Regions from separate parts of the Streptomyces sp. NPDC046203 genome, predicted to be linked through region 1. Evidence: riboswitches for the same ligand, from Rfam matches in the RefSeq annotation. Region 1 holds a riboswitch; the other holds the start of a gene.

The links. A riboswitch is a leader RNA that binds a small molecule or an ion and turns the genes downstream of it on or off. The one in region 1 is predicted to bind glycine.
Region 2: linked by a shared signal. The riboswitch ahead of gcvP (aminomethyl-transferring glycine dehydrogenase) and the one ahead of gcvT (glycine cleavage system aminomethyltransferase GcvT) in region 1 are both predicted to bind glycine.

Annotation. Positions count from the first base shown of each region.
Region 1 covers NZ_JBEYZX010000003.1:231,721-246,991, forward strand. Annotated here, with positions in the region: gene ABZ990_RS04300 (ABC transporter ATP-binding protein) at 1-809, opposite strand, end outside; gene ABZ990_RS04305 (ABC transporter permease) at 806-1,804, opposite strand; gene ABZ990_RS04310 (ABC transporter substrate-binding protein) at 1,919-3,682, opposite strand; gene ABZ990_RS04315 (ABC transporter permease) at 3,804-4,805, opposite strand; gene ABZ990_RS04320 (enhanced serine sensitivity protein SseB C-terminal domain-containing protein) at 5,173-5,988, opposite strand; gene ABZ990_RS04325 (enhanced serine sensitivity protein SseB) at 6,248-6,988, opposite strand; gene ABZ990_RS04330 (AAA family ATPase) at 7,298-7,927, opposite strand; glycine riboswitch at 8,348-8,454, shown strand; gene gcvT (glycine cleavage system aminomethyltransferase GcvT) at 8,612-9,745, shown strand; gene gcvH (glycine cleavage system protein GcvH) at 9,891-10,268, shown strand; gene glyA (serine hydroxymethyltransferase) at 10,279-11,535, shown strand; gene ABZ990_RS04350 (L-serine ammonia-lyase) at 11,932-13,317, shown strand; gene ABZ990_RS04355 (hypothetical protein) at 13,475-13,714, shown strand; gene ABZ990_RS04360 (TetR/AcrR family transcriptional regulator) at 13,831-14,496, shown strand; gene ABZ990_RS04365 (aromatic ring-hydroxylating dioxygenase subunit alpha) at 14,678-15,271, shown strand, end outside.
Region 2 covers NZ_JBEYZX010000015.1:9,586-24,856, reverse strand. Annotated here, with positions in the region: gene ABZ990_RS14495 (hypothetical protein) at 1-52, shown strand, start outside; gene ABZ990_RS14490 (SRPBCC family protein) at 122-550, shown strand; gene ABZ990_RS14485 (PadR family transcriptional regulator) at 707-1,309, opposite strand; gene ABZ990_RS14480 (DUF6193 family natural product biosynthesis protein) at 1,483-1,857, shown strand; gene ABZ990_RS14475 (class I SAM-dependent methyltransferase) at 1,998-2,846, shown strand; gene ABZ990_RS14470 (SMI1/KNR4 family protein) at 3,072-3,767, shown strand; gene ABZ990_RS14465 (PhzF family phenazine biosynthesis protein) at 4,269-5,084, shown strand; gene ABZ990_RS14460 (CPBP family intramembrane glutamic endopeptidase) at 5,224-6,177, opposite strand; gene ABZ990_RS14455 (glutamate--cysteine ligase) at 6,224-7,741, opposite strand; gene ABZ990_RS14450 (hypothetical protein) at 8,335-8,973, shown strand; gene ABZ990_RS14445 (DUF5999 family protein) at 9,439-9,645, shown strand; gene gcvP (aminomethyl-transferring glycine dehydrogenase) at 9,940-12,825, opposite strand; glycine riboswitch at 13,004-13,103, opposite strand; gene ABZ990_RS14435 (PRC-barrel domain-containing protein) at 13,217-13,591, shown strand; gene ABZ990_RS14430 (DNA polymerase IV) at 13,759-15,271, opposite strand, start outside.

The DNA.
Region 1 (15,271 bases):
AGCTCCTCGGCCGTGCCGCGCTCCACGCACCGCCCGCCGTACATCACGAGGATGTCGTCGGCGATCTCGGCGACGACGCCGAGGTCGTGGGTGATGATGACGACCGCGGAGCCGAACTCCTTCTGCAGGTCCCGGATCAGGTCGAGGATCTGGGCCTGGACGGTCACGTCGAGCGCGGTGGTCGGCTCGTCCGCGATGAGCAGTTCGGGGTTGTTGACCAGCGCCATCGCGATCATCGCGCGCTGGCGCATACCGCCGGAGAACTCGTGCGGGTAGTTGTCGAACCGCTTCGCGGGCTCGGGGATGCCGACCCGGTCGAGGAGTTCGACGGCGCGGGCGCGGGCGGTCTTCTTGTCGACCTTGTGGTGGACGCGGTACGCCTCCACGATCTGGTGCCCGACCGTGTAGTACGGGTGCATCGCGGACAGCGGGTCCTGGAAGATCATCGCCATCTCGCGGCCGCGCATCCGGCGCACCCGGTCGGGGTCGGCGGAGAGGATCTCCTCGCCGTTCAGCCAGATCTCGCCGGAGATCCGGGCCTTCTGCCGGCCGTACTGGCCGACGGTGTGCAGGCCCATGATGCCGAGCGAGGTGACCGACTTGCCGGAGCCGGACTCGCCCACGATGCCGAGGGTCTTGCCCTTCTCCAGCTGGAAGGTGAGGCCGTCGACGGACTTGACCAGGCCGTCGTCGGTCGGGAAGTGGATCTTGAGGTCGCGTACGTCGAGGAAGGCGTCCGACGGTGCGTCCTTGGACGCGGCGACCGGTTCGCCGAGCGCGGCGCCGGTCTTGGCGAGCTTGTCGGTCATGCGAGCCTCACTCGGGGGTCGATCACCGCGTACAGCAGGTCCACCAGGAGGTTGGCGAAGACCACGCACCCGGCGGTGATGAGGGTGACCGCCATGATGATCGGCAGGTCGCGCTCGCTGACCGCCGAGAAGGCGGCGTTGCCGAGACCCGGGAGGTTGAACGCGGTCTCCGTCAGGACCGCGCCGCCGACGAGGGCGCCGAAGTCCATGCCGAAGATGGTCAGGATGGGGGTCATCGTGGAGCGCATGGCGTGCTTGCCGAGCACGACGGGCTCCGTGAGGCCCTTGGCGCGGGCGGTACGGATGTAGTCCTCGCCCAGCACTTCCAGCATGGTGGCGCGGGTGAGCCGCGCGTACATCGCCGCGTAGAGGAAGGCGAGGGTCACCCAGGGCAGCAGCAGACCCATGAACCAGCTGCCCGGGTTCTCGGTGATCGGCACGTACCGGGCGTCGAGCCAGCCCAGCTGGGTGCGGAAGACGAGCATCGCCAGCATGGCGGTGAAGTAGATGGGGAGCGAGACGCCGGCGAGGGCGGTGACCATCGCGGCGCGGTCGATCACGGTGCCCCGCTTGAGCGCGGAGAGCACGCCGGTGGAGACACCCAGGATCAGCCAGATGATCGCCGCGCCGACGACCATGGAGAGGGTGACCGGGACCCGGTCGACCAGGATGCTCCAGACGTCCTGCTCGGTCTTGAACGAGTAGCCGAAGCACGGGGCCGCGCAGTGGATGGACGAGCCGCCGCCCACGTAGTCGCGGCCGACGAAGATGCCCGAGACGAAGTGCCAGAACTGCACGAGGAGCGGATCGCCGAGGCCGAGCTTCTGCCGGATGCCCTCGATGGTGGCCGGATCCGCCTGCTTGCCGACGAACATCGCGGCAGGGTCGCTGCCGGTCAGCTTGGGTATGAGGAAGAAGATGCTGAGCGTCACGAGCGTGACGACCATCAGCATCAGCGCGACGGCGATCAGCCGTCGGATGATGTATGCAAGCATGCGGTCGGCCGGACGGCGGCCGGGCCCCCTTCACGGGGTGCCCGGCCGCCGCGCGCGGCCATCACCTGCCCTTCGGACCTGGCGGCGGGTGGTGCGCCGTTGAAGCGGGTCGGTTTACTTGACGACGCCGAGCGACGCGTAGTCGTAGCGGCCGTTGTAGGCGTCGGCCGTGTAGACGTTGGTCAGTCGAGAGCTGCGCCAGATGATGTTCTTCTCGTGGGTGAACGGCAGGTAGATCGCCTTCTCGGAGACCTTGGTGTTGATCTCCTTGTAGATCTCGCCGGCCTTGACCGGGTCGGTCTCCTTCAGCGCCTTGTCGAACAGCGCGTCGATGGCCGGGTCCTTGGTCTCGGAGTAGTTGTTGTTACCCGAGTCGAGGAGGAAGCGGCTGTCGACCAGCGGCTGCAGGAAGCCCTGACCGGTCGGGAAGTCGGCGCCCCAGCCCATGATGACGATGCCGTAGCCCTTGTCCTTGACCACCTTCGGCGAACCGATGATGCCGGAGGTCTGGGCGCCGTCGTACTGGTCGATCTGGGCGTCGATGTTGACGGCCTTCAGCGACTGCTGGAGCGACTCGGCGGTCGCGACCTCGATCGGCTTGTTGTTGCGGACCGCGATCGTGGTCTTGAAGCCGTTCGGCTTGCCGCACTTCTTGAGCGCGTCCTTGGCCTTGGCGATGTCCGGCTTGCCGCTGAGCTTGCCGTACGGGTCGGCCTTCACGTCCGAGCCCTTGACGATGGGCGGCAGCATGTTGGACGCGATGTCGCCACCGGCCTGCGGGCCACCGCGGGCGGTCTGCAGGGACTTGCTGTCGGCCGCGTAGATGATGGCCTTGCGGCACTCGAGGTTCGGGATGACCGACTGCGGGAAGACCGCGTACCGGATGAAGCCGGTCTGCGGGTTGTCCGCGTTCTCCTTGTGCTGCTGGAGCACCTTCTGGCGGGCCGCGGCGCCGACACCGGTCGCGTTGATGTCGATGTCGTACTCGCCCTCGACCAGACGGTTGTCCATGTCGTCGGCGTTCGTGCTGAACGTGACGCTGATCGAGTCCGGGAGCGCCTTGCGGATGGTGTCCGTCTTGGCGTCCCACTTGTCGTTGCGGACCAGCTTGATGGACTTCTTCGGCGTGTACGAGTCCCACTTGTACGGGCCGGAGGAGAACGGCTTCAGGCCGTACTTGGAGGCCGTGTCCTTGTCCTGGCGGACCGGGGAGGCGGCGGGCATCGCCAGCATCTGGAGGAAGTCGCCGTTGGCCTTCGGGAGCTTGAAGACGATGGTCTTCTCGTCCGGCGTCTCGATCGACTTCAGGCCGAGCTTGTCGGCGGACTTGTCCTTGTACGGCCCCTTGTACTCCTTCTTGGGGTCGAGGACGCCCTGGAGGTAGATCGGGCCGCCGGAGATGACGTCCTGCGCCCAGGTGCGCTCGATGCCGTACTTGATGTCCTTGGAGGTGATCGGCTTGCCGTCCTCCCAGGTGACCCCGTCCTTCAGGGTGAAGGTGTAGGTCAGACCGTCGGCCGAGATCTTGCCGGTGTCGGTGGCGAGGTCCGGGACCAGCTCGGTCGACTCGGCGCCGGGGGCGGCCTTGAAGGAGATCAGCTGACGCGTGTAGAAGCGGGCGAAGTCCCACACGAAGCCGTAGTAACCGCGCTGCGGGTCCCACGAGTCGGCCTCCTGCGTGCCGATGAACTTCAGCTCGCCGCCCTTCTTGTCCGAGGCGTTGAGGACCTTGTTCACGGCGCCGTTGAAGGCGAGGCCGGAGGTGCCCTTGCCCTTGTCGTCCGAGCCGTTGCCGCCGCCGCAGGCGGTGGTGGCGACCATCGTGGCCGCGGCGAGCAGCGCGCCCGCGGCGATCCTGCGCCTGGAAGAGGTGTTCATCATGGTTCCGGCAACCTCCGGGTTAGGGGCGGGGCCTTTTTCGGGTCGGTCCGCCGAGGAAGAATTTCCCTGTCGCAACGGCAGGGGCAGGGCTTTTCGTGGTGTCGCGTCGGCGAACGGGTCAGCGCGAACCCTTCGGGTCGAGCGCGTCGCGCACGCCGTCGCCGAAGAGGTTGAACGCCAGGACGGTGATGAAGATCGCGAGGCCGGGGATCACCATGAACAGCGGGTCCGACTCGTAGGTGTTGACGGCCTTGGACAGCATCTGTCCCCAGGAGGCGGTGGGCGGCTTCACGCCCGCGCCGAGGAAGCTCAGCGCCGCTTCGGTGAGGATGTTGGTGGGGATCATCAGCGTCGCGTAGACGGTGATCGGGGCGATCAGGTTGGGCAGCAGCTCGCGGCGCAGGATGTAGAGCCGGCCGGCGCCCAGGCTCTGGGCGGCCTCCACGTACTCACGGTTGCGCAGCGAGAGCGTCTGACCTCGGACGATACGGCCTACGTACGGCCAGCCGAAGAAGCCGATGACCACGACCAGGGCGGCGATGCGGACGCCCGAACCGGTCAGGCCGAGCAGCTCGTTGGGGAGCACGGAGACCAGGGCGATGGTGAACAGCAGCTGCGGGAAGGCCAGCATGACGTCCATGACCCGGCTGAGCGCGGCGTCGATCCAGCCGCCGAAGTAGCCGGCGACGATGCCGAGGATGGTGCCGAGGAAGACCGCGAACACCGCCGCCAGGAAGGCGACGAGCAGCGAGATCTGGGCGCCGTAGACGATGCGGCTGAACACGTCGCGGCCGTTGACCGGCTCGACTCCCAGCAGGAAGTCGGAACTGATGCCGCCCCAGCTGCCGACCGGGGTGCCGAACAGGGCGTCGATCTGGTCCTCGTGGAACTCGTTCGGCGGGTGGCCGAACGCCGCCACGATCCACGGCGCCAGGACCGCGACCAGGATCAGGAAGACGACGACGCAGCCGCCCGCGAGCGCGAGCTTGTCCTTCTTCAGCCGCGTCCACGCGATCTGCCAGAGGGAACGGCCTTCGATGGCCTTGGCCGCCGCGCCGGGGACGGCGTCGACGGCGCCGGCCTGTTCGGCCGCACTCGTCTCCTGCTGTGGTGCCGTCATCTGGTGAGGACCCCTCTCGGCCGCCGGGTCGCCGGCCCTTGACCGCCGCGGGTAGCGGCTTGGTGGAACAACTGCTGGACACCGGCTCGGAAGAAACCGAATGCCAGGTGTTCCGGGGAGTCTTCAATGGCCCGCGATCACCCGCCAGACCTGGTGGGGAATGGTTGCGCAACCGTGATGCGGTTCGTTGTCTTCCGTTATCCGAACGTTCCGGCTGGTTCAGCGGACCATCTCGGACACTATTCGGCCAGAACGGACAACCGCCCCAACCGCGCCGTGACGGGCGCGAATTGGGGCGGCAGGAAGGGTGGAAACGGACGATTCGGCGGACTGGTGACGGACCTATGGCGGACCGACCGACTACTCGTCAGTAGGCGTGCGGGGCGACGGAGGCTCCGAGTCCCGGCGCGGCAGGCGGATAGCCGTAACCGGGCGTGAGGGGCGCGACGGGCGCGACGTGCGCGGCACGGTCGTAGAACGGCCGGGCGTGCGCGTACAGCCACAGGGCGACCGGGTCGTACGGATCGGACATGGCGACCGTGGACACCGGCAGGCCGTCGGGGACGGCGCCGACCGTCTGGCGCATCATCGCGCGCACCGACTCGACCGCGGCGGGCGAGGAGTCGTAGAGGTCCAGACCGATGGCGAGGTACGGGGAGCCGAGCGCGGGCTGCACCCAGGCGCGGCGCAACGAGCGGACGGCCGGGGTGCGATGGGCGTTCTGCGACAAAAGCGCGTAGAAGTGCGGCATCTCCAGCGACGGTTCGGAAAGCCGCAGCGGTCCGGCGGGCATCCGGTCCAGACCGGTGGCGACGCGGCGCAGGTCGGCCCAGGGGATGCCGACGCCGCCGCCGGGGGCGTGCGGGTTGAGCCAGATGCCCCAGCGGTCGGGGAACAGGGCACGGGCGATCTCCAGGCCGCCGATGCGCTCGTGGGCGCGGGTCCAGCCGGAGGCGGCGAGTTCCTGGGCGGAGGTGACGCAGGGGGCGTAGCCGAAGCCGTCGACCTCCATGTTCCCGTACTGGGCGTCGGGGGCGCCGGGTGTGCCCTGCCAGAGCAGCATCCAGACCTCGGAGCCGGCCAGGGAGTACAACAGCCGCTCGTAGGCGTCGTGACGCCCCGGCGTCACCTCGCGCAGCATGTGCTCGACCTGTCCGGCGGCAGCGGTGCCTGACGCGCTCACCCTCGGTCCCGCCCCTCTTGTCCGTGTCGCCGCGGTTGTCGCGGATGTCGTTGTGTCGCTGTATCGCTTCGCTGTCGTACGGCCGGTGGCCCGGCCGCTTGGCCGCTTGGCCGTACGTACGGCTGGTCGCCCGGTCGTACGGATGCGTCCGGGCGAAGCCGGACCGGCCCCTACCGGACCGGGCCCCACCGGGCCGGATCCGCCGCGCCCGGGCCGGATCCGTGCGTCTTGAATGAGTTCAGCTTAAAGCGGGGGTCCGTCACACGGCGGCGCGCTGGAAGAAGGGGCGCACCTTCTCCAGCATCCAGTCGCCGACCGGGTCCTGGGCCACGTCGAGCAGGACGAGGTTGACGGGCCAGGCGACTTCGACCCGGCCGAGGGCGCGGCCGAGGGCGTCCAGCGGGACCGTCAGGTCCGGCTCGGTCCCCTCCACGAGCTGGACGCCGACGAAGAGGGCGGGTTCGGTGCCCTCGACGCTGGCGAGGGCCCGCCGGGCGGTGGCGACGACTCCGGTGGCCTCGAACTCGGCCGACGCGGCGGACAGGAAGTCGACCGGGTCGTCCTGCCAGTCGGGCTCGAACAGACGGACCCGGCCGCCGGCGGCCGGTCCGTCCAACTCGCTGCGGCCGACCCGGCACAGTTCGACGACGGCGGGCGGCGGCAGCGGGACGCCGATGGTGCCGCCGGGGTTCACGGCGATGCCGAGCTGCGGGGGCAGACCCCGGGCGAACTCGCGGGCGGGGGCGACGGTGTACGACATGTGGTCGCCGACGCAGGCGCGGAACTCCCGCTCGGAGCTGAAGACGGGCACATAGGCGGCGCCGTCCAGTTCCAGGGTGGGCAGATCGAGGTCGGGGCTGTCGGGGCCGCCGCCATTGGGCAGCGGGATCCAGACGTTGCTGCGGCCGAGCACCTCGACCAGCCGGCCACCCGCCGCGGGGTTGCCGAGCGAGGCGGCCAGTATCTCCTCGAGTTCATTGCCCGGCCACGTCACGTCCACGCTGCTCTTCGTCCCCTTCGCGCCTTCACGGCTCCACGGCTCCCGGACCTCACGGCCCGGCTTCCCGACTTTCCGGCTGACCCGGTTTCCCGGTCCTCCGGCTTCCCGGTTCTCCGGTGTTCCGGCTTCCCCGGCTTCTCGACCCGCCCGGCGTCCGCCCGGCGCGGCTTCCCGCCCGCCACGGCGTCGGCCCGGCCCCTCGGCCCCGCCGGCCCCTGCCCGCCGGGCCACACGGGTGCGATCAGCACCTTAACGGCGCGCCCCGGCCACGGGGAGCGGGAGGGGGTCGGGTTTCGTCACGCGCGCGCGTCATACGAGCTCCCGGAAGTCGATCCTCCGCAGCGCGTCGGCCGCCTCCCGGTCGAGCAGGGTGACCGAGGCACAGCCGTGCGGCAGGGCGCCGGACGCGGCGGTACGGATCAGCCGGCCGACGGCGCGCCGGTGCCGGGCGAAGGCGTAGCCGGACACCGTACGGCCGCGGGCCCGCTGGCCGTCCAGGGCGGTCGCCGGGTCGACGTCGAGCAGGATCAGATGCAGGGCGCCGCCGCGCCGCCGGACCGCCCGGGCGAGCCAGCCGCGCACCCAGGACTGGGTGCCGCAGTCGTGGACGACCACCCCGGCGCCGGCCGCGAGCGCGCGGCGCAGTCCCGCGTAGTGCGCGATGCGGGCGAGCGGACGGTAGAGGGCGTACGGCAGGAAGCGGGGCAGCCGGGCCTCCCAGCGCTCGCGGGTGTCCTGGGAGTCGACGGCCCGGCCGCCGGCGACCCGGCCCATGAGCGTGGACTTCCCGGCCCCGGGCAGCCCGGAGACCACCACGACGTCCCCGGCGGCGAAGGTGAGGACGCGGGGGCTCTGCCCGCCGCGCTCGCGCAGGTCGCGCAGGAACCGGCCGCGGCGCCGGGTGCGGGCCCGGGCTCTGTCCCGTACCGCCTCGCGCACCCCGTCGCGCGTCCCCTCGCGCCCCACCCCGCGAGCCCGCCGCCCACGGGCGGGGGCGGGGGCGGTGTCGGGGGCGGTGTCCGGGGCGGGCGCGGGGGCGGGGACTCGGCCCGGGGCACGGCCTGGGAGGCGGCCTGGAGTGCGGGCCGGGAGGCGGGGCCCCGCGACCGCTCGCCGCAGCGGTAAGCCGGAGTCCGCCGTATACGCACCGGTGTGCCGGATCGCCATCGCCATCTCCCCCTGTCGGACATGCCGGAACCCCGATCGGGCCCGCCAGGACCCTGCCCACAAAGTGTAAAGAAACGGTAATGGGACACAAGCGATTTGCCGGGCGGACCCGCCGTGCAATGATGAGCGCGCCACTCGCTCGCACGAGCGCGTACCCGCGCCACCAGCGCGTACAACCGCATACCGGCCGCTCGAATCCGCGCGGGAGAGTTCCGGGGCACAGGCATACGCCGTGCGCCGGGCGCCGAAGGAGCAAGTACCTCCCTTGAATCTCTCAGGCCCCGTACCGCGCGGACGAGGCAGATCTGAAAAGCGGGGCGCGCCGTCGCGCCCCCACCCAAGGTGCAAGCCGGGGAACTCCTCGGTGAACCTCTCAGGTTCCATGACAGATGGGGAGGATGTCCTCACCGTCATGCATGTCGTGCCCCCGCACGCCTGGGACCCGGGAGTCACCCCATGAGCACTGCCCCCCGCCTGACCGCCCTCGACGCGCTCCACCGCTCGCTCGGCGCGACCATGACCGACTTCGCCGGCTGGGACATGCCGCTGCGCTACGGCAGCGAGCGCGAGGAGCACACGGCGGTCCGCACCAAGGCCGGTCTGTTCGACCTCTCGCACATGGGCGAGATCACCGTCACCGGTCCGCAGGCGGTCGCGTTCCTGGACTACGCGCTGGTCGGCAACATCTCCACGGTGGGCAACGGCCGCGCCCGCTACACGATGATCTGCCAGGAGGACGGCGGGATCCTCGACGACCTGATCGTCTACCGCCTCGGTGAGACCGAGGCCCCCGAGTACATGGTCGTGGCCAACGCCTCCAACGCGCAGATCGTCCTCGACGCGCTGACCGAGCGCGTCGCCGGCTTCGACGCCGAGGTCCGCGACGACCGTGACGCGTACGCCCTGCTCGCCGTCCAGGGCCCCGAGTCCGCCGGCATCCTGGCCAAGCTCACCAACGCCGACCTGGCCGGTCTGAAGTACTACGCGGGTCTGCCCGGCACCGTCGCGGGCGTGCCCGCGCTGATCGCCCGCACGGGCTACACCGGCGAGGACGGCTTCGAGCTGTTCCTGAAGCCGCAGGACGCCGAGGGCGTGTGGCAGGCGCTGACCGAGGCGGGCGCCGGCGCCGGTCTGGTCCCGTGCGGTCTGTCCTGCCGCGACACGCTGCGCCTGGAGGCGGGCATGCCGCTGTACGGCCACGAGCTGACCACCGCCCTCACCCCCTTCGACGCCGGTCTCGGCCGGGTCGTCAAGTTCGAGAAGACCACGAACGAGGGCCGTTTCGTCGGCCGCGAGGCGCTGGAGAAGGCCGCCGCGGCGGCCGAGACCGCCCCGCCGCGCAAGCTGGTCGGCCTGATCGCCGAGGGCCGCCGGGTGCCCCGCGCGGGCATGTCCGTGGTCGTGGCGGGCGAGGTCGTCGGCGAGGTCACCTCCGGCGCGCCGTCCCCGACGCTCGGCAAGCCGATCGCCATGGCCTACGTGGACGCCGCGTTCGCCGAGGCCGGCACGGCGGGCGTGGGCATCGACGTGCGCGGCACCCACGAGCCGTACGAGGTCGTGGCGCTGCCCTTCTACAAGCGCGAGAAGTAGACCGCGGTCGTACGCCCAGGGGCGCCCGAGTCCGGGCCGGACCGCGCGCCCTGGCGTACGCCGCTGAGGTGATTCGTCTCACCTTCCGTCTCATCCCGTAAGACCCCCGTTCATCCGCACTCCCCCGATCCAGGAGAATCACGCCATGAGCAACCCCCAGGGACTTCGCTACAGCAAGGAGCACGAGTGGCTGTCGGCCGTCGAGGACGGCGTCGCCACGATCGGCATCACGGAGTTCGCGGCGAACGCCCTCGGCGACGTCGTGTACGCGCAGCTGCCGGCGGTGGGTGAGAGCGTGACCGCGGGCGAGACCTGTGGCGAGCTGGAGTCCACCAAGTCCGTCAGCGACCTGTTCTCCCCGGTCACGGGCGAGGTCGTCGAGGCCAACCAGGACGTCGTCGACGACCCGTCGCTGGTGAACTCGGCTCCGTTCGAGGGTGGCTGGCTCTTCAAGGTACGCGTCACCGGGGAGCCGGACGATCTGCTCTCCGCCGACGAGTACACCGAGTTCTCGGGCAACTAAGGATCACTCGATGTCGCTTCTGAACACTCCCCTCCACGAGCTGGACCCGGACGTCGCCGCCGCCGTCGACGCCGAGCTCCGCCGTCAGCAGAACACCCTCGAGATGATCGCCTCGGAGAACTTCGCTCCGGTCGCGGTCATGGAGGCTCAGGGTTCGGTCCTCACCAACAAGTACGCCGAGGGCTACCCGGGCCGCCGCTACTACGGCGGCTGCGAGTACGTCGACGTCGCCGAGCAGATCGCGATCGCCCGGATCAAGGAGCTGTTCGGCGCCGAGTACGCCAATGTGCAGCCGCACTCCGGCGCGTCCGCCAACCAGGCCGCCCTGTTCGCGATCGCCCAGCCGGGCGACACGATCCTCGGTCTGGACCTGGCCCACGGCGGCCACCTGACCCACGGCATGCGCCTGAACTTCTCGGGCAAGCAGTTCAACGTGGTCGCGTACCACGTGGACGACGCGGGCCGGGTCGACATGGCCGAGGTCGAGCGCCTCGCCAAGGAGCACCGCCCCAAGGTGATCATCGCGGGCTGGTCCGCCTACCCGCGTCAGCTGGACTTCGCCGAGTTCCGCCGGATCGCCGACGAGGTCGAGGCGTACCTGTGGGTCGACATGGCCCACTTCGCGGGTCTGGTCGCGGCCGGTCTGCACCCGAACCCGGTCGAGTACGCGGACGTGGTCACCTCGACCACGCACAAGACGCTCGGCGGCCCGCGCGGCGGCATCATCCTGGCGAAGAAGGAGTTCGCGAAGAAGCTGAACTCCTCGGTCTTCCCCGGTTTCCAGGGCGGCCCGCTGGAGCACGTGATCGCGGCCAAGGCCGTCTCCTTCAAGGTCGCGGCCTCGGAGGAGTTCAAGGAGCGCCAGCAGCGCACCCTGGACGGCGCGCGGATCATCGCCGAGCGCCTGGTGGCGGACGACGTCACGGAGCACGGTGTCTCCGTGCTGTCCGGCGGCACCGACGTCCACCTGCTCCTGGTCGACCTGCGGAACTCGGAGCTGGACGGCCAGCAGGCCGAGGACCGGCTGCACGAGGTGGGCATCACGGTCAACCGGAACGCCGTTCCGAACGACCCGCGCCCGCCGATGGTCACCTCCGGTCTGCGCATCGGCACGCCGGCCCTCGCCACCCGCGGCTTCCAGGCCGAGGACTTCCGCGAGGTCGCCGACATCATCGCCGAGACGCTGAAGCCCGGCTTCGACGCCGAGGCGCTGAAGGCCCGGGTGACGGCGCTCGCCGACAAGCACCCGCTGTACCCCGGTCTGTAGTAGTGATCCTGCGGGGCCCGAGGCGATCATGAGCCGGTCGCACGGGCCCCGCTGGTCCGCCGGACCGGCACGATCCACATCGGTCATCGGGATGTTCCGACGAGCCCGACGAGCCCGGCGAGTCCGACGAGTCCGGCGAGCCCAGCGGCCCTGACCAGGCTGAAAGCTCGGAAAGATCAAGAAGATCCTGAAGAAATAATTTCGTACGCTTTTGTTCTCCGGTTCGTCCGTACGAAACCCCCGGGGCACCACGCACACTGGACAGTGAGCCTGCCAGCGCGCGCGGTGCCCCACCCACGTCTGTCCCCGCTGTCCCCGCTGTCCCCGCACATCTTTCACGGCACGTTCTGCACCACCCCGGCAGACAATGGCGTCCAGCCCCCACAAGGAGTTCCCGTGGCCATCTCGGTCTTCGACCTGTTCTCGATCGGTATCGGCCCGTCGAGCTCCCACACGGTGGGCCCCATGCGCGCGGCGCGGATGTTCGCCCGGCGGCTGAAGAACGAGGGGCTGCTCGCCCACGTGGGCTCCATACGCGCGGAGCTGTACGGCTCCCTCGGCGCGACCGGCCACGGCCACGGCACCCCGAAGGCCGTCCTGCTGGGCCTGGAGGGCCACTCGCCGCGCACGGTGGACGTGGAGAGCGCCGACGGCGAGTTCGAGCGGATCAAGTCGAGCGGCCGGATCAACCTGCTCGGCGCGCACGACATCCCGTTCTCGTTCGACGACGACCTGATCCTGCACCGCCGCAAGGCCCTGCCGTACCACGCCAACGGCATGACCGTCCTCGCGTACGACATCGAGGGCGCACCGCTCCTGGAGAAGACGTACTACTCGGTCGGCGGCGGCTTCGTCGTCGACGAGGACGCGGTGGCCGGCGAGAACCCGATCATCCCGGACGACACCGCCCTCACCCACCCCTTCCGCACCGGCGACGAGCTGCTCCGGCTCACCAAGGAGACCGGTCTGTCGATCTCCTCGCTGATGCTGGAGAACGAGAAGGCCTGGCGCACCGAGGCCGAGATCCGCGCGGGGCTCCTGGAGATCTGGCGGGTCATGCAGGCCTGCATCGCGCGCGGCATGTCCCGCGAGGGCATCCTGCCCGGCGGCCTGAAGGTCCGCCGCCGCGCCGCGACCCTCGCCCGCAAGCTGCGCTCCGAGGGCGACCCGGCCGCGCACGCGATGGAGTGGATCACCCTCTACGCGATGGCGGTGAACGAGGAGAACGCGGCGGGCGGCCGGGTGGTCACCGCCCCGACGAACGGCGCGGCCGGCATCATCCCCGCCGTCCTGCACTACTACATGAACTTCGCGGCCGGCGGCGCCTCCGAGGAGGAGAAGGAGGACGGCGTGGTCCGCTTCCTCCTCGCCGCCGGTGCCATCGGCATGCTCTTCAAGGAGAACGCCTCCATCTCCGGCGCCGAGGTCGGCTGCCAGGGCGAGGTCGGCTCGGCCTGCTCGATGGCCGCCGGCGCGCTCGCCGAGGTCCTCGGCGGCTCCCCCGAGCAGGTGGAGAACGCGGCCGAGATCGGCATGGAGCACAACCTGGGCCTGACCTGCGACCCGGTCGGCGGCCTGGTCCAGATCCCGTGCATCGAGCGCAACGGCATGGCGGCGGTCAAGGCCGTCACGGCGGCCCGGATGGCGCTGCGCGGCGACGGCAGCCACATGGTCTCCCTGGACAAGGTCATCAAGACCATGAAGGAGACGGGCGCGGACATGAGCGTGAAGTACAAGGAGACGGCGCGGGGCGGGCTCGCGGTGAACATCATCGAGTGCTGAGTCCTCGCCTGGGGGTACGCCCCTGAGGCTCTGAGGCCCTGACCCGCGCTTGTCTCGTTCGGCGCGGTCGGGGCCTTCGGCGTTCGTACGGGGGCGGCGGCGGGGCCGGGCGGGCGGGTGGGCGTTCCGCCCGACGAGCCTCGGTACGCTCGATCCCATGGCCGCCCCTCCGACGCCCGGCGAAGACGCGCTCCGCGAAGACGTACTCCGCGAAGGCGCCCTCGCCGCGCTCACGGTACGCACGGACGAACAAGGCATGTCCACACCTGCCGACTCCCCTGACCGGCGCAGGCTGGAGCGGGACCGGCTGCGGGAGCTCATCGAGGACGCGGAGCGCGAGCACGGCCCGGTCGATCCGGCGGCCGTCGAGGCCAAGCGCGCGATCCTCAGGCGCTGACCCCGGGGCCGCGCCGCGCCTCCCGCCGAGCCCCGCCCCCGGACCGCCCACCCCACGAGGGTTTCCCTGGTTCACTGTTGCTTCCCTGCAACGACACGGAAGGCCCTGCTCCCGCCATGGTGTACCGGCGTACGGAACGGACGAAGCGGCACGCGCGCACGAAGGAAGAGGCGTTCGTGCGGGCCGCGCACGAACTCGTGGCCCGGGAGGGGTTCGCCGGGGCGAGGGTGGCCGCGGTGGCCGCCGCGTGCGGGGTGAGCGCGGGCTCTCTCTACTCGTACTTCGGCAGCCGGGACGAGCTGCTCGCCCAGGTCTTCCGCCGGGCCGCGGGGCGGGAACTGGCCGCCGTACGCGAGGCGGTGGACGCCGCGCCCGCGCATCCCGGGGCCCGGCTCGAAGCGTTCGCCGACACGTTCACGCGGCGCGCCCTGCGCGGGCGGCGGCTGGCGTGGGCCCTGCTCTTCGAACCGGTCTCGCCGGTGGTGGAGCGGGAACGGCTGGCGTACCGGCGGGAGTACGCGCAGGTGTGCGAGGGCGTCGTCCGCGACGGCGTCGCGGACGGGCTGTTCGCCCCGCAGAACGCGGCCGTCTCCGCCGGCGCCGCCATCGGCGCCATCTCCGAGGCGCTGGTCGGCAGGCTCTCGCCGGAGGTCTCGCAGAAAGCGGAGGTGCCCGACGAGCAACTGGTCGCCGAGATCCGCGCCTTCTGTCTGCGCGCCCTCGGCGGCGCCCCCTCCCGCCCCCTCCCGGCCGGCCCCGCCCGACCGGCCGATCGCGCCTGATCCGTACCGCCGCCCCCTGCCCCGCCGACCCTCGTCCCGCCGACCCCTGCCCCGCCCGGCCGAAATCCCGTACTACGGAAGCTCATTGCCTCACCCCCGCACCCTCCGTACCATGAATTGAACGTGGATTCAGAGCTTGACCTGCGACGGGGGCCCCATGCGGCAAAGTGAGCAAGTGGCGATGATCGAGCGGCTTCTCGCACTGCGCGAGACACGCCGGGACGAGAAGATGCTCGACGAGGTCGTCACGATCCCGGTGACGAAGTACACCGACGAGGCCCTCCTCGACCGGGAGATCGCCTCGGCCTTCTCCCGGTATCCGCTGATCGCGGGGCACGCCTCCGCGCTCGCCGAGCCCGGGGCCTATCTCACCAGCGACTGGGACCAGTTCCCCTTCATCGCGGTCAGGGGCGAGGACGGCCGGGTCCGCGCCTTCTACAACCAGTGCCGCCATCGCGGAGCCCGGCTCGCCGACCAGCCGACGGGCACGGTGAAGAACTTCATCTGCCCCTTCCACGGCTGGATATACGGGCTCGACGGCGCGCTGAAGGGCATCACCCGCGCCCATGACTTCCCCGGCGTCAAGACCTGCGACTACGGGCTGGTGGAACTGCCCGCCGCCGAGTCCGGCGGTCTGATCTGGGTCGGCCGTACGCCGGGCGAGACGCTCGACATACCCGGCTTCCTCGGGACCTTCCACGACGACCTGGTGAACTTCGACGTCGCCTCGCTGGTCCGGTACAAGAAGACCAAGGTGGTCAAGGAAGCCAACTGG
Region 2 (15,271 bases), on a different contig from region 1:
GATCTGGTGGACCGGTGACGAGACCGTCAACCTGACGATTCGTCAGTATTGAATGTTGGCGCCGCCCCGGCTACGTTCCGCGACAGCGAAGCCCGACTGGTACGCGTAAAAGGGGTGGCCCATGGCCGAAGTCAGCGCGGAGGCACGGATCGAGGCACCGGCCGGAAAGGTGTGGGCGCGGCTCACCGACTTCGGCTCGTACGGGCAGTGGAACGCCACCCACACCGACTTCCCGGACGGCGGCCCGGCGACTCTGGAGCCCGGCGTCACCTTCATGGAGAACATGCGACTGATGGGCTTTCCGGCCGAGGTGGCCTGGACGGTCGCGGAGCTGGAGCCGGGGCGCGTGTTCGCGATCCGGGGCAAGGGCCCGATGAACGTCGCCATCGGCACCCGCTACTCGCTCACGGCCGACGGCGAGGCGACGACGGTACGGATCGACGGGGAGTTCACGGGGGCGGCCGTGTCCCTGATGGCGGGCAAGCTGAAGGACTCGGCCACGGCGGCGCTGACGGAATCGCTGAGCCGGCTGGCGGGCCTGGTGACCTGACCGCGACGCACGCCACACCCGGACAGGGTGAGGGGCCCCGCGGTGGACACCGCGGGGCCCCTCACCCCGGACCCGGCCGGACTTCCCGGAACTCCCGGAACTCCCGGGCCGCTCAGCCCTCCCGACCCTCCCCGACCCGCGGCCGGAGCCGGTCGGTCAGTCCTCGTCGGCCAGGATCAGATACATCTTCTTACGGGCCTCGTTGACGACATCGACGGCCTTCTGACGCTGCTCGGCGCTGCCGGTCTTCCAGACCTGACCGAACGCCTCCATCAGGCCGAACCCGGCCTGCCGGATCTCGTTCACGGCGTCCCAGTCGATACCGCGCCCGGCCTCCTCCCACGGGGCCTCCGGCCCCGCCTCGGCCTCGGCGCGCCCGGCGTCGGTGAGCGTGAACAGCTTCTTGCCGCCCTCGCTCTCGCTGGCGATCAGGCCCTCGTCCTCCAGCATCTGGAGGGTCGGGTAGACGGACCCGGGGCTGGGCTTCCAGGCCCCGGACGTACGCTCGCCGATCTCCTGGATCATCTCGTACCCGTGCATCGGGCGGTCCTTGAGCAGGGCCAGGATCGACGCGCGCACATCACCGCGCCGCGCCCGCCCGCGCCCACCGCCACGCCCCCGGCCACCGAAGCCGCCTCCACCCCAGGGTCCGCCCCCGAATCCGGGCCCGAACGGCCCGAAGGCCCGCCGCCCCTCACCCTCGCCCCGGGGTCCGGGGCCGCAGTTCCCGTGCCCGTACTCGTGTCCGTAGCTGCGCATCGCGGTGCTCCTTCCATCGAGTTCCATCGCTGTACTGTCGCGATGCTTCAACGATATATCGGAACCTGTCGCCCGACAAGGCCCGTATGTCTGCCCCGCCGGCCTGCCCCATCGGGGTTCGGCCGTCGGCGGAGCGGGTTGTCCTGGTCGGCCGGGGGCGTCATGATCGCGGGATGACCGAGGAGACGGTTGTCGAGACGACCTGGCGGCTGATGCGGGAAGGGCACCCCGGGGTGCGGCGGGGGGACCCCGCCGTCGTCGCGGCCGCCCACGCCGAACCGCGGTTGCGGGCCCTGTTTCCCTTCCCGAGCCATGGGGCGCTCACCTTCCACCGGAACACAGAGTTCCCGTGGAGCAACGACCTGCCGTTCATCGTGGGCGACGCGCACTCGTGCGTCGTGTACGCGCCGCTGGGCAGGCGCCGGCGCGTCCTGGGCGAGTCGCTCACACCACGCGAGGCGGCCGCGCTGGTGGTGGCGCATCTGCCTCCTGACTGCGGTCCGGCCTTCGAAGGGCCGTGGCCCCCGCCGATGAGCTCCGTCGACTGAACCGACCGCGGAGCCGCCGCGCCGGACGAACTCCGCCGAGACCGATCAGACTTCACCAAGGCCGGTCGCCGGCCGGCTGATGCGGGGACCCGGCTGCACGCGGCAGCCCCGCTCTGGCATCGCCCCTCTAGGCTTGCGCGATGACTGATGAGCGGGAGTGGGAGCAGCCGTCGGGAGTGTGGGCCACGGCGGTGGGGGTGGCCCGGGTGCGGGCGCTGGAGACCGAGCGGGAGGACGCCCTGTTCCGCGACCCGCTGGCGCGGGCCTTCGCCGCCGCCGGCGGGCTGTGGCCCTCCTCGCCGCCGCCCGATGACGAGGCCGCACGCCGTCGCCGGTCGGCCGTGTCGTTCTCCGTCGTCGTCAGGACGAGATTCCTCGACGACCTGTTGCGGCAGGCCTCCGCGTCCGGGGTCCGGCAGGTCGTGCTGCTCGGCGCCGGTATGGACAGCCGGGCCTTCCGGATGGACTGGCCCGAGGGCACCCGGCTGTTCGAGGTCGACACCGCCGCGCCGCTGGACTTCAAGGCTTCGGTACTGCGCCGGGAGCGGGCCGTCGCGCGCTGCGAGCGGATCACCGTCGCGGTGGATCTACGGGAGGACTGGCCGGGCGCGCTGGCCGCCGCAGGGCACGACCCGGCGATGCCGACCGTGTGGATCGCCGAAGGACTGCTGATCTACCTGCCCGGGGACGCGGTGGAACTCCTGCTGGCCCGGATCGGCGCGCGGTCGGCGGCGGGCAGCCGGATGGGGCTGACGCTGGGCTCGCGCGGTGTGATCGAGCGTTTCGGCGCGGGCGCCGAGCCGGGATCGGCGGCGTCCCTGTGGGTCTCCGAGATGCCCGACGACCCGGTGGGCTGGCTGGCCGGGCACGGCTGGGAGGCCGAGAGCCACACCCTGCGCGAGCGCGCCGCCGCCTACGGCCGCCCATTCGGCACCCCGCCCCAGCGCGAGGAGCGGCCCGGCGGACTGATCTCGGCGGTCCGCCAGTAGGCGCCGCCGGGCGCGCGGAGTGCCGCCGGGCTCGCGGAGTTCAGCAACGACTCGGGCAAGTCGCGCGGGCGGGCAAGCGGGCGGGCCAGGACCGAAGCCGGTCTACGACGCACTGTCCGGGGCCGACGGAGAGACTGATCCGGTCGGCGCCGATGCCGCCCGGACTCCCGTGGCCTCCGGGGAATCCCCTGGCCGCCGGGCCAGGGGGCTCATTACCGTACGCCCATGAGCGAGAACACCTGGGCGGGGATCCGGGAGCGGGTGCTCCGGCTCGCCGGACAGCCCGGAGCGGGCAAGGTCTTCGGGGCGCGGGGACACGGCTTCCACCTTGGTCCGGTCATGAGCGAGGAGGAAGTCCGGGGGCTGGAGACGGATCTGGGCGCGGGACTGCCGGCGGAGTACCGGAGCTTTCTGTTCCAGGTCGGAAGCGGCGGAGCCGGCCCCGACTACGGTCTGATGACGCCGGCTCCCGGCGTCGACGGGTGGCGGTGGCACGGTGCCAAGCTCGCCTACCCCGCGCGGTCGACCGCCGCGAAGTTCGCCGGGCGGCCCTTCGTGGCCCCGGATCTCCAGCCCGAACTCGACGCGCTGGACGCGGAAGAGCCCGATCGGAACGCCTTCGCGGACGACGAATCGTTCAGCCGCGTGTACGCGCCCTGGGAAGCGCGGTACGACGAGCTGTACGACGCCCAGGAGGCGGGCGCCGTGTTCCTCGGCGACCAGGGATGCGGCTACGCCTCCCTGCTGGTGATGACGGGACCTCACCAGGGCGCCGTCTGGGAGGATCTGCGGCCGATGGACGAGGGGATCAAGCCGACCGGGTACGGCTTCGCCCGCTGGTACCGGAACTGGCTGGAGCGCACCGAGCAGCAGCTCGGCCTCACCCCACCCATGCCGGCCCCCGCAGAAGAGGCGCCTTGACCGGGCCGGTGGCGCCAACGCCTTCGCAGCCACAGCCGGATACGGCCGTATGAGGTCCCGTACAGCCCCTCACCTGGGCGTATCCAAGCCCGCCTCCCGACGACACCCTGTCGAAGACGGCCACTAGCCTGATACGCCATGGACGCCCACGACCTCGACCGCCAGGCCCGGACGCAGTCCGGCCTCATTCCTCCGCCCCTCGCCTCCCGTCTGCTCGACTCGGCCGCGTACGGGAAGCCGTAGCCCTCTTCCAGCAGGCCGCACCCGAGCCGGAATCCCTCGCCTGGACCGGCGCACTCTTCACCTGACCGCCCTCCCCCGCCGACCGGCCCCGCTGGCGACCACTGCGGTGCGCCCTCACCACCAGTCATACCTTCATAAAAGGGTGAATATCAGGAGATTCCCCCGACAACCCCTGCCCTGTCCACACTCCACCGACAAGGCCAGTCCTCTCCGATTGGCCTTGGCACCCGGCTCCAGTGGCCCTATACCGTCCGGCTCATGCGTATCCGAATCGTCGACGCCTTCACCGACCGGCCCTTCTCCGGCAACCCGGCCGGAGTCCTGATCCTCGACTCCGATTCCTTCCCCGACGACTCCTGGCTCCAGCGGGTGGCCGCCGAAGTCAACCTCTCCGAGACCGCATTCGCCCACCCGCTGCCCCCGGGCGGCGAGGCCGACTGGGCGCTGCGCTGGTTCACCCCCGCCACCGAGGTCGACATGTGCGGGCACGCCACCCTGGCCACCGCGCACGTCCTGCACCGCACCGGCGCCACGACCGGCACCGTCCGCTTCACCGCGCGCTGCGGCGTCCTGAGCGTCACGCCCGAGCCGGACGGCTCCCTCACCATGGACTTCCCGACCTCCTCGCTCACCCCGGTGCCCGCGCCGGACGGCCTCGCGGCGGCGCTCGGCGCCGAGCCGCTCGCCGTCCACGACACCGCCGCGCACATCGGCGATCTGGTCGTGGAACTCGCGGACGAGGCCACCGTCCGCGGTCTCGCCCCGGACTTCACGGCGATCGCCTCGCTCTCCAAGCGCGGCGTCATCGCCACCGCCGTCGCCGACCGTCCTGAGGGCGACTACCAGTTCGTCTCCCGCGGCTTCTTCCCCGGCGTCGGCATCGACGAGGACCCCGTCACGGGCAGCGCCCACACGGCGCTCGCCCCCTACTGGTCCGCCCGCTTCGGCCGCGAGGAGCTCACCGGTTTCCAGGGCGGCGCGCGCACCGGTCTGGTCCGTGTCCGGCTGCGCGGCGACCGTACGCTGCTGACCGGTCACGCCGTCACAGTCATCGACGGCGAACTGCACGCCTGAGACCCGAACAGACCCGAGCACGCCCGACCAGCCGGCCAACCACCCACCCGGCCGACCCCAGGCACGCCCCGGAGCAACACGCCGAAGGGGCGTACGGCAGCCATGCCGTACGCCCCTCCGGTCCGTGCCGCCCGCCCACTCACACCGTGGGCAGCCAGCCCACCTTCCCGGCGAGCAGTCCGTAGCCGACGAAGGCCACGATGTCGAGCAGCGCGTGCGCGACGACCAGCGGGCCGACCCGGCCCCAGCGCCGGTACAGCCAGACGAAGACCACGCCCATGACCATGTTGCCGATGAAGCCGCCGATGCCCTGGTAGAGGTGGTACGAACCGCGCAGCACCGCGCTCGCCGCGAGCGAGGAACGGGCGCTCCAGCCCAACTGGTCGAGCCTGCGCAGCAGATAGCCGACGACGATCACCTCCTCCAGTACGGAGTTCTGGATCGCCGACAGGATGAGCACCGGGTACTTCCACCACACGTCCGGCAGCGACTCCGGCACCACGGTGAGGTTGAATCCGGACGCCCGCGCCACCAGGTAGAAAACCAGCCCCGCGCTGCCGATGCCGGCCGCGACCAGCGCACCGCGGCCGAGGTCCGGCCACGGCCGGGTGCGGTCGAAACCGAGCACCCGCAGCCCGCGCGCACCCGGCGCCGACCCGGCCGCGGACCCGGCCGTCCCGACCGCCGCCCAAGCCCCAGCCCCAGCCCCAGCCCCAGCCCCCGACCCGACCGCCGACCCGGCTTCCGCCCCACCCCGCGACAGCGACCCCGGCAGCATCCGCGCCCACCCGCCCTCGCGCAGCAGCAGGTGCGCGACCAGGGCGACCGGCACGAGCGCGGTGGCGATGCCGAACAGCTGCCACGCGAGGTCGAGCCACGGCCGCCCCGGTGCGTACGAGCCGTTGAGGGTGGCCGCCTGCTGCTTGAGAGCGGCCGGCCGGGTCAGCGCCCCGATGAAACTGATGAGCGCCGACACCCCGCTCGCGCCGAGGGAGAGCGCGAGCACCAACAGGGTCTCGTCGCGCAGGATCCGGCGCGGCGCCGGACCTCCTCCGGCCGGCGGGGCAGCGTCCACCACGTGTTGCTCCGACACCACACCGCTCTCCCGTTCCCTCGCGTACTGGGTACGGGCACCCTACCTACGCGCTCCGCGCACCGCCGTCGAGCCCCACGGGCCAGGTGTGCACGGGCTCGCCGGTCAGCATCAGCGCGCGGTAGCGCCGGGTCGTCGCGGCCAGCGCGGCCGGCCGGTCGAGACCGGAGGCGAGGGCCCGGTGGAAGGTGTCGGCCTGCCAGGAGGCACCGTTCACCCGCCGCCGGCAGCGCTCCTCGATGATGCCGAGGTAGAAGTCCCGTTCGCGCGGCTCGACATGCCAGGCGTCGAGTCCTGCTGCGGCCATCGGCAGCAGTTCGTCGCGTACGAGCCGTACGGCCGGCACGGTGGCCGTTCCGCCGGAGCGGCCGGGACGCGGCCAGCGCAGCTCCGCCTCGATGCCGTGGCGGCAGGCGGTGTCGAAGTTGTGCTCGGCGTCCGCGAAGGTCATCCGCTTCCACACCGGCCGCGACTCGTCGGCGAGCGTGCGCACCAGGCCGTAGTAGAAGGCGGCGTTGGCGATGACGTCGGTGACGGTCGGGCCGGCCGGCAGCACCCGGTTCTCCACCCGCAGGTGCGGGACGCCGTCGACCCAGCCGTACACGGGCCGGTTCCAGCGGTAGACGGTGCCGTTGTGCAGGACGAGTTCGCCCAGCTTGGGCACCGTGCCCGCGTCGAGGGCCTCCAGCGGGTCCTCGTCGTCGCACAGCGGCAGCAGTGCCGGGAAGTAGCGCAGATTCTCCTCGAAAAGGTCGTACGCCGACTCCACCCAGCGTTCCCCGAACCAGGTGCGCGGCCGGACGCCCTGCGCCTGGAGTTCGGGCGGGCGGGTGTCGGTGGCCTGCTGGAAGAGCGGCGGGCGGGACTCGCGCCACAGCTCCCGGCCGAAGAGGAACGGCGCGTTGGCGCCGAGGGCGATCTGAACGCCGGCGATCGCCTGCGCCGCGTTCCAGACGGACGCGAACCGGGCGGGTGTGACCTGGAGATGCAGCTGCACCGACGTGCACGCCGCCTCGGGGGTGATCGAGGCGGACTGGCACAGCAACCGTTCGACGCCGTGGATGTCGAGGGTGATGTCCTCGCCGCGGGCCGTGAGGATCTGGTCGTTGAGGAGCGCGTAGCGGTCCGCGACCGTCAGGTTGGACAGGACCGTGTCGTCCTGGGTGAGCGTCGGCAGGATGCCGATCATCACCACCCCCGCGCCGACACTCCGTGCCTTGCGGTCCGCGTACCCGAGTCCGGTCCGCAGTTCCTCCGCGAGCCGGTCGAATACATGGCCGTCGAGCCGGTGCGGAGCGATGTTCACTTCCAGATTGAACTGCCCGAGTTCGCTCTGGAAATCGGGACTGGAGATCGCGTCGAGCACCGGAACGTTCAGCATCCGGGGCAGTCCGTCGTCACCCGCCAGATTCAGTTCGATCTCCAGGCCCAGGAGATTACGCGCGCGGTCGAACCGCTTCTCCGCGAGCAGCCGCGCCAGCGCGGCAAGGCATTGCTGAAGCTTTCCGCGATACCTCTGCCGGTCGGACAGGCCGAACAGCTCGGCCACGACCTTCTCACCCATCGAAGCCCTCCCCGTGTGGGCAGCCGCTACGACGGCCGCGAGAGTCACGGACGATGATGCCCCGCCCGCTGATCGACAACGCCTGCGAAGCGACAGTGTGAGCGAATACTCTGTACCAGAATTCTCCGGGGGCAGTCCCCAGGGGCAAGCGGCAATGGACATATACCGGGGACACTTTTCCGGAGATCGGGTCGGCGAGGAGATCGTCGCGAGATCCACCGGCCGGTGATCGGCACCGGAAGGATTCGGCCGACCTGCCTTGGCGGAGAAAGTGCAGGACGGCGTTCCGCCGGACGCATGTGTTCCATGCGATCGCCATGGACATGTGACCGGATGACGCCTTGTCAGGAATTTCGGCGGCGTCCGCCGGAAACCCCGCGCAGACGCCTGTCGTATAAACTCCACTCACGGGGCACGGAGTGCCATCGCACGGCCACCCCTTCGTGGCCCGCCTCTCCGGCCCCGTCGCCGACAGCGCTGTCGCACCCGCCACGCTTCACCGTTTCACCGCGTCCTCGTGTCTCTGTGTCCTCGTGTCTCCGTGCCTGACTCCGTGCCTGACTCCGTGTCTCCTGAGTGAGAGGCGACCCACCATGCTCCGTCTCTGTCCGGCTCCCGCACCGGCTCTCCGCTGCGTCCTGACGGCCCTCGGCTCCCCGGCGGCGGTCCGCGAGCCACGCACCCCGGCCCTGCGGGCCGTCCAGGGACCGCTGAGTGCCGAACTTCCCCTGCCCTTCCACCTGCTCGGCGGGTCCCACGGCGCGGGGGCGGCCGGAGGGACCGGGACGGCCTCGGGGCCGGCCGGACGGACGACCGGAGCACCGCCCCGCACCCGGCTGGCGGGCTGGCGTTTCCTGATCCGCTGCGGGGAGCGGTCGATCGCGGCGGCGGACACCACGCTCACGCCGGACGGCTGGTCCTTCTCCCACTTCTTCGAGGGGCCCTACGTCCCGGCCACCGAGCGAGCGCTGGCCCAGGCCGACGCGCTCGGCACGCCGTACCAGCCGAGGCTGCTCGGCGTCCCGGGCCTGTACATGCTGGCCCTGTGGCTGCACACCGACGTCGAGTCCGACGGCACCGGCACCGCGCCCGGGCCGGCCGATCTCCTCGTGCCGCTGTCCCCCGCCCCTCCCGGGTTCGCCGCGCACCACCTCTACCGGGCCGCCGATCTGCTGCCCGTGATCGGGCTGCGGCTCCCGCCGCCGCCCCTGCTCGACTCCGCCACGGCCTGACGACGGGGTACGTACGGCCATGCGCGGCCGCCCGGGAAGCAAACCCACAGCCACCCGCGACCGCGCACACCGCTCACGCCTCGCCAAACGCGCCGCACACGCCCCGCACACCGCTCACGCCCCGCACGCCACCGTCACAGCGACACTGCGACACGGCGACACGGCGACACGGCGACACGGTGCCGGGTCCCGCCCCGGCACCCTGGGCGCACTGCTGTCCGACGCCTCTCCCGATCGGACTAGCCCGCCTGGACCACTGTGAACCCCCCGAAGAGGCGGTGCAGTTGAAGCGAACCGCCCCTGCGGGTGACGCGTCATCAAGGAAGAGGACGAGGTGCCGCGAAATACCTGCGGAACGTCGTTCGTGAGGCAAGACTGGGACCGGAACCCAACCGACCTACGGGGGCGGCCATGCCAGCAAAGCGCCGCAGGACATCCACCACGACACAGCGAGAGACTCCGCCCATGTGCCAGCACAAGCCTGCTTGTCCCACCGCCGACTCCGCCGACCGGGAGGCCGCTCTTCTCGTGGCCCATCACCCGGAACAGGGCTGGAGCCTGCTGTGCAACGGTGTCCTGCTCTTCGAGGACACCGGCGAGCTGCTGCCGAACGGGCAGATCATCGCCCCGCACCGCCCGCCGACGGCCGCCGCCGTGACGGCGGCCGCCTGACCGGGGCTCGACCGGGGCTCGCGGAACGAGCCGAGGGCCGGCCCGGAGATCTCTCCGGGCCGGCCCTCTTGTGTACGCCTCGGGTGTCCCGCACCCGCCTGAACCCCGGCCGAGGTACACGCGCATGCACCCCGGCGAGAGGCCGGACCACCGACAACCGGCGGACCACCGGCGGACCACCGACGACCGGCCGCCGAGGCGGCCGGCCCCAGACGTCGGTCGCCGTAGCGGACGCCGGCTGTCGCAGCAGACGCCGACTGTCACAGCGGACGCCGGCTGTCGCCGTAGCGGACGTCAGTTGTCGTACGCGTCCAGCGGCGGGCAGGAACAGACCAGGTTGCGGTCGCCGAAGGCACCGTCGATCCGGCGCACCGGCGGCCAGTACTTGTCCGCCGTCGAGACGCCGGCCGGGAAGACCGCCTCCTCGCGCGTGTACGCGTGGTTCCACTCGCCGCCCAGCGCGGCCGCGGTGTGCGGGGCGTTGCGCAGCGGGTTGTCGTCGGCCGGCCAGACGCCCGAGCCGACCTTCTCGATCTCGGCACGGATCGCGATCATGGTGTCGCAGAACCGGTCCAGCTCGGTCAGGTCCTCGGACTCGGTGGGCTCGATCATCAGCGTGCCGGCGACCGGGAACGACATGGTCGGCGCGTGGAAGCCGTAGTCGATCAGACGCTTGGCGATGTCGTCGACGCTGACCCCGGTCTCCTTCGACAGCGGGCGCAGGTCGACGATGCACTCGTGGGCGACCAGACCGGCCGGGCCGGTGTAGAGCACCGGGAAGTGCGGCTCCAGGCGCTTGGCGATGTAGTTCGCCGCGAGGACGGCGACCTGGGTGGCGCGCTTGAGGCCCTCGCCGCCCATCAGCCGGACGTACGACCACGAGATCGGCAGGATGCCGGCCGAGCCCCACGGAGCGGCCGAGATCGGGCCGACGCCGGTCTCCGGGCCCGCGGTGGCCTGGAGCGGGTGGTTGGGCAGGTACGGGGCGAGGTGCGCGCGCACGCCGACCGGGCCGACGCCCGGGCCGCCGCCGCCGTGCGGGATGCAGAAGGTCTTGTGCAGGTTGAGGTGCGAGACGTCGCCGCCGAAGTGGCCCGGCTTGGCGAGGCCGACCAGGGCGTTGAGGTTGGCGCCGTCGACGTACACCTGACCGCCGGCGTCGTGCACCATGCCGCAGATCTCGGAGACGTGCTCCTCGAACACACCGTGGGTGGACGGGTAGGTGATCATCAGCACGGCGAGCTCGTCGCGGTGCTTCTCGATCTTGGCGCGCAGGTCCTCGACGTCGACCTCGCCGTCGTCGGCGGTCTTGACGACGACGACCTTCATGCCGGCCATCGCGGCGGAGGCCGCGTTCGTGCCGTGCGCGGAGGACGGGATGAGGCAGACCGTGCGCTCGGTGTCGCCGTTGGCGCGGTGGTAGGCGCGGACGGCCAGCAGACCGGCCAGCTCGCCCTGGGAGCCGGCGTTCGGCTGGATCGACACCTTGTCGTAGCCGGTGACCTCGGCCAGGCGCTCCTCCAGCTCGGTGATGAGCGTGACGTAGCCCTGGGCCTGCTCGATCGGCACGAAGGGGTGGATCTGGCCGAACTCGGGCCAGGTCACCGGCTCCATCTCGGTGGTCGCGTTCAGCTTCATGGTGCAGGAGCCGAGCGGGATCATGCCGCGGTCGAGCGCGTAGTCGCGGTCGGAGAGCTTGCGCAGGTAGCGCAGCATCGCGGTCTCGGAGCGGTGCGCGTGGAAGACCGGGTGGATCAGGTACGCGTCGGTGCGCAGCGCGTCGGCCGGGAGCGCGTCCTCGGTGGCCGCGTCCAGGGCCTCGATGTCGCCCGTGACGCCGAAGGCGGCCCAGACGGCGGCGAGGTGCTCGCGCGTGGTCGTCTCGTCGCAGGAGACGGAGACGTGGTCGGCGTCGACGCGGTACAGGTTGACCCCGCCGGCAAGGGCGGCGGCGACGATCTCGTCGGCGCGACCGGGCACCTTGGCGGTGAGGGTGTCGAAGAAGGCGCCCTGGGCCAGCTGGACACCGCCGTCGCGCAGACCGGCGGCGAGGATCGCGGCGTAGCGGTGGGTCCGCTCGGCGATCTGCCGCAGGCCGTCGGGGCCGTGGTAGACGGCGTACATGCCGGCCATGACGGCGAGCAGCACCTGCGCGGTGCAGATGTTGCTGGTGGCCTTCTCGCGGCGGATGTGCTGCTCGCGGGTCTGCAGCGCCAGGCGGTACGCCTTGTTGCCGTCGGCGTCGACGGAGACGCCGACGAGGCGGCCGGGCAGCGAGCGGGCGTGCTTCTCCTGGACGGCCATGTAACCGGCGTGCGGACCGCCGAAGCCCATCGGGACGCCGAAGCGCTGGGTGGTGCCGACGGCGATGTCGGCGCCGAGGGAGCCCGGCGAGGCCAGCAGGGTGAGCGCGAGCAGGTCGGCGGCGACGGTGACGATCGCGCCGAGCTCGTGGGCCTGGTCGACGACCGGCTTGATGTCGCGGATGGCACCGGAGGCGCCCGGGTACTGCAGGAGCACGCCGAAGACACCGCGCTCGGCGATCTCGGCCGGGATGCCGGCGGACAGGTCGGCGACGACGACCTCGACCCCGGTGGGCTCGGCGCGGGTCTCGATGACGGCGATGGTCTGCGGCAGGGCGTCGGCGTCGACCAGGTAGACGCCGTTCTTGACCTTGCCGACACGGCGGGACAGCGCCATGGCCTCGGCGGCGGCGGTGCCCTCGTCGAGCAGCGAGGCGCCGGAGGTGGGCAGCCCGGTCAGGTCGGCGACCATCGTCTGGAAGTTGAGCAGCGCCTCCAGGCGACCCTGCGAGATCTCCGGCTGGTACGGCGTGTAGGCGGTGTACCAGGCCGGGTTCTCCATCACGTTGCGGAGGATCACCGGCGGGGTGAAGGTGCCGTAGTAGCCGAGGCCGATCATCGGGGCGAGGACCTGGTTGCGGCCGGCGAGGACGCGCAGCTCGGCCAGTACCTCGGCCTCGGTGCGGGCGGCCGGGAGGGCCAGCGCCTCGGCGTTCTTGATCACGTCAGGCACGGCGGCGGCCGTAAGCTCGTCGAGCGATCCGTAACCGACCTGGGCGAGCATCTTGGCCCGCGCCTCGGTGTCGGGTCCGATGTGCCGCTGCTCGAACGGAATACCCTGCTCGAGTTCGGAGAGCGAAGTGCGGTTGGCGGTCATGTACGGGGGCCTCCTGGTCGTCACGACCTGCGAGGGGCACCGCGGCGCGGTTGCCCGGACGACCTCCCCCTCTGTCATCTCGACCTGAGAGCTTCACCGGCACGCCTCGCGGCGGGCCGGCTTTCACCGTCGGTGAGGACGGATGCCGTACGACGTCCGCCCTGCTTTCCAGAGTGACCTCGTCCGCGCGGTACGGGGGCCTGAGAGATTCCGGGGAGGATTTGCTCCTTCGGCGCCTCCGAAAACGTTCTTCCGGAGGACTCTCCCGCGCGGGGTCGACAGCCATAACCAGCCTACCAGCGAGGATGCTTCCCCCATCGCTCAAGTGGCCGACATCGCGGATGTGCCTTTTCGTAGTGGTGCAGAGCAGTCGCGACCCGCTGGAGGGACCGTGCAGACCGACATCGATCCGCGCAGCCTGATCGGCCGCAAGGCGTTCGACCGGAACGGGCACAAGATCGGCACTGTGGACGAGGTGTACCTGGACGACGCGACGGGAGTCCCCGAATGGGCCGCCGTACGCACCGGACTGTTCAGCCGGGACGCCTTCGTCCCGCTGGAGCCCAGCGAGCTGGTGGCGGACGGCCTCCACATCCCCTACGAGCGCACCCTGATCAAGGACGCCCCGGACTTCGGGGTCGGCCGGCACCTCTCCCCGGAACAGGAGCTTCAGCTCTACCGCCACTACAACCTGACCCTGCCGCCCGCGCCCCCGGCCGTGGTGGAACACGACTTCGGCCGCCTGGCGGGCCAGGAGGAGGGGTGAGCGGGCCGGGAGGCGGCATGCGGGCGCCGGACACCCGTTCGGTCCAGAGTCCGTCACCTGGTGTGCCAAGTCGGGAGACTTCCGTCAGGTAGGACGTTCGGAACAGGCGGACCCGGCATGCTTCCGGGAAGGTTCGAACGCCGTCCCTAAGGGGCCGAACACCGTCCCTAGGAGGACGCGCCCGTCGCGCCGCCCGGGACCAGCGGCAGTGGATCGGCGGGTTCCAGCTCCGGGTCGTCGACGGCGAAGGTGCGCACCCGGCCCGGCGCGGAGCCCGGCTCCTCGAAACGGACGGTGACCCGCCCGACGCCGCTGCCCTGTACCCAGCCGGGCCCGTACGCGGCGTGCCGGACGTCGTTGCCGGGCGCCCAGCGCCGCTCGGCGGGCCGGGGGGCGGCCTCGGGCAGCGCGGCGGCCGGCTCCTCGGACGGCCGCGCACCCGCGTCCGCCTCCGCCGGTGTCTCCGTCCCGGGCTCGGTCCCCGCCCCGACCCCAGCCCCGGCCCGCGCTCCGGCGTGCGCCGCCTCCGCCTGTGCCTCCGCCTGTGCCTCCGCCCGCGCCTCCGCCCGGGCTCCGGCCGGCACTCCCGCCAAGGCTCCGGCCTGCGCCTCCGCCCGCGCCTCTGCCTGCGCGAACAGGTCCTCCTGCGTGTAGTCCGCGAGCCCGCTCACCCCGACCCCCAGCAGCCGTACGCCGCCGGTGGTGTCCACCAGGTCGAGCAGCCGCGCCGCCGCCTCCCGCACCACCACCGGGTCGTCCGTGGGCCCGCGCAGCGTCTCGGAGCGGGTCAGCGTCGAGAAGTCGTACCGCCGCACCTTCAGGACGATCGTCCGCCCGGAGTGCCCCGACCCCCGCAGCCGCCCCACACACCGCTCGGCCAGCCGCTCCACCTCGAGCCGGATCCGCAGCCGGTCGTGCAGGTCCACGTCGAAGGTGTCCTCCACCGACACCGACTTGGCGTCGCGCTCGGCCACCACGGGCCGGTCGTCGCGCCCGAGGGCCATCGCGTACAGCGAGGTCCCGTGCGCCCGTCCCAGGAGCCGCACCAGCTCGTCCTGCCCCGCCTCCACCACCTCGTCGACGGTGACGATCCCGGCCCGCCGCAGGTGCTCGCCGGTGGCCGGGCCGACCCCGGGGATGATCCGCACCGACCGCGGCCCGATCAGCTCGCGTTCCGTGCCCGGCTCGATCAGCAGCAGGCCGTCCGGCTTGGCCTCCTCGGAGGCGATCTTCGCGAGCATCTTGGACCCGGCCAGACCGACCGAGCCGCTGAGCCCGGTCGTCGCCAGGATGTCCCGCCGCAGCCGCTCCCCCGCCGCCCGCGCGCCCGCGCTGTCGTCGGCCACGCCCCCGGCCTCCAGATCGACGAAGGCCTCGTCCAGGCTCAGCGGTTCCACGAGCGGGGAGAGCCGCCCGAGCAGCTCCATGACCTGCCCGCTGATCGCCCGGTAGAAGGTGAAGCGGGGCACCAGGTACGCGGCGTTCGGCGCGAGCCGCCGGGCCTGCCCCATGGGCATCGCCGAGTGGATGCCGAAGCGCCGTGCCTCGTACGAGGCGGTGGCGACCACTCCGCGCGGCCCGAGCCCGCCCACGACCACGGGTTTCCCGCGCAGGCTGGGCTTCGACGCCTGCTCGGCGGCGGCGAAGAAGGCATCCATGTCGAGATGCAGGATCGTGGGC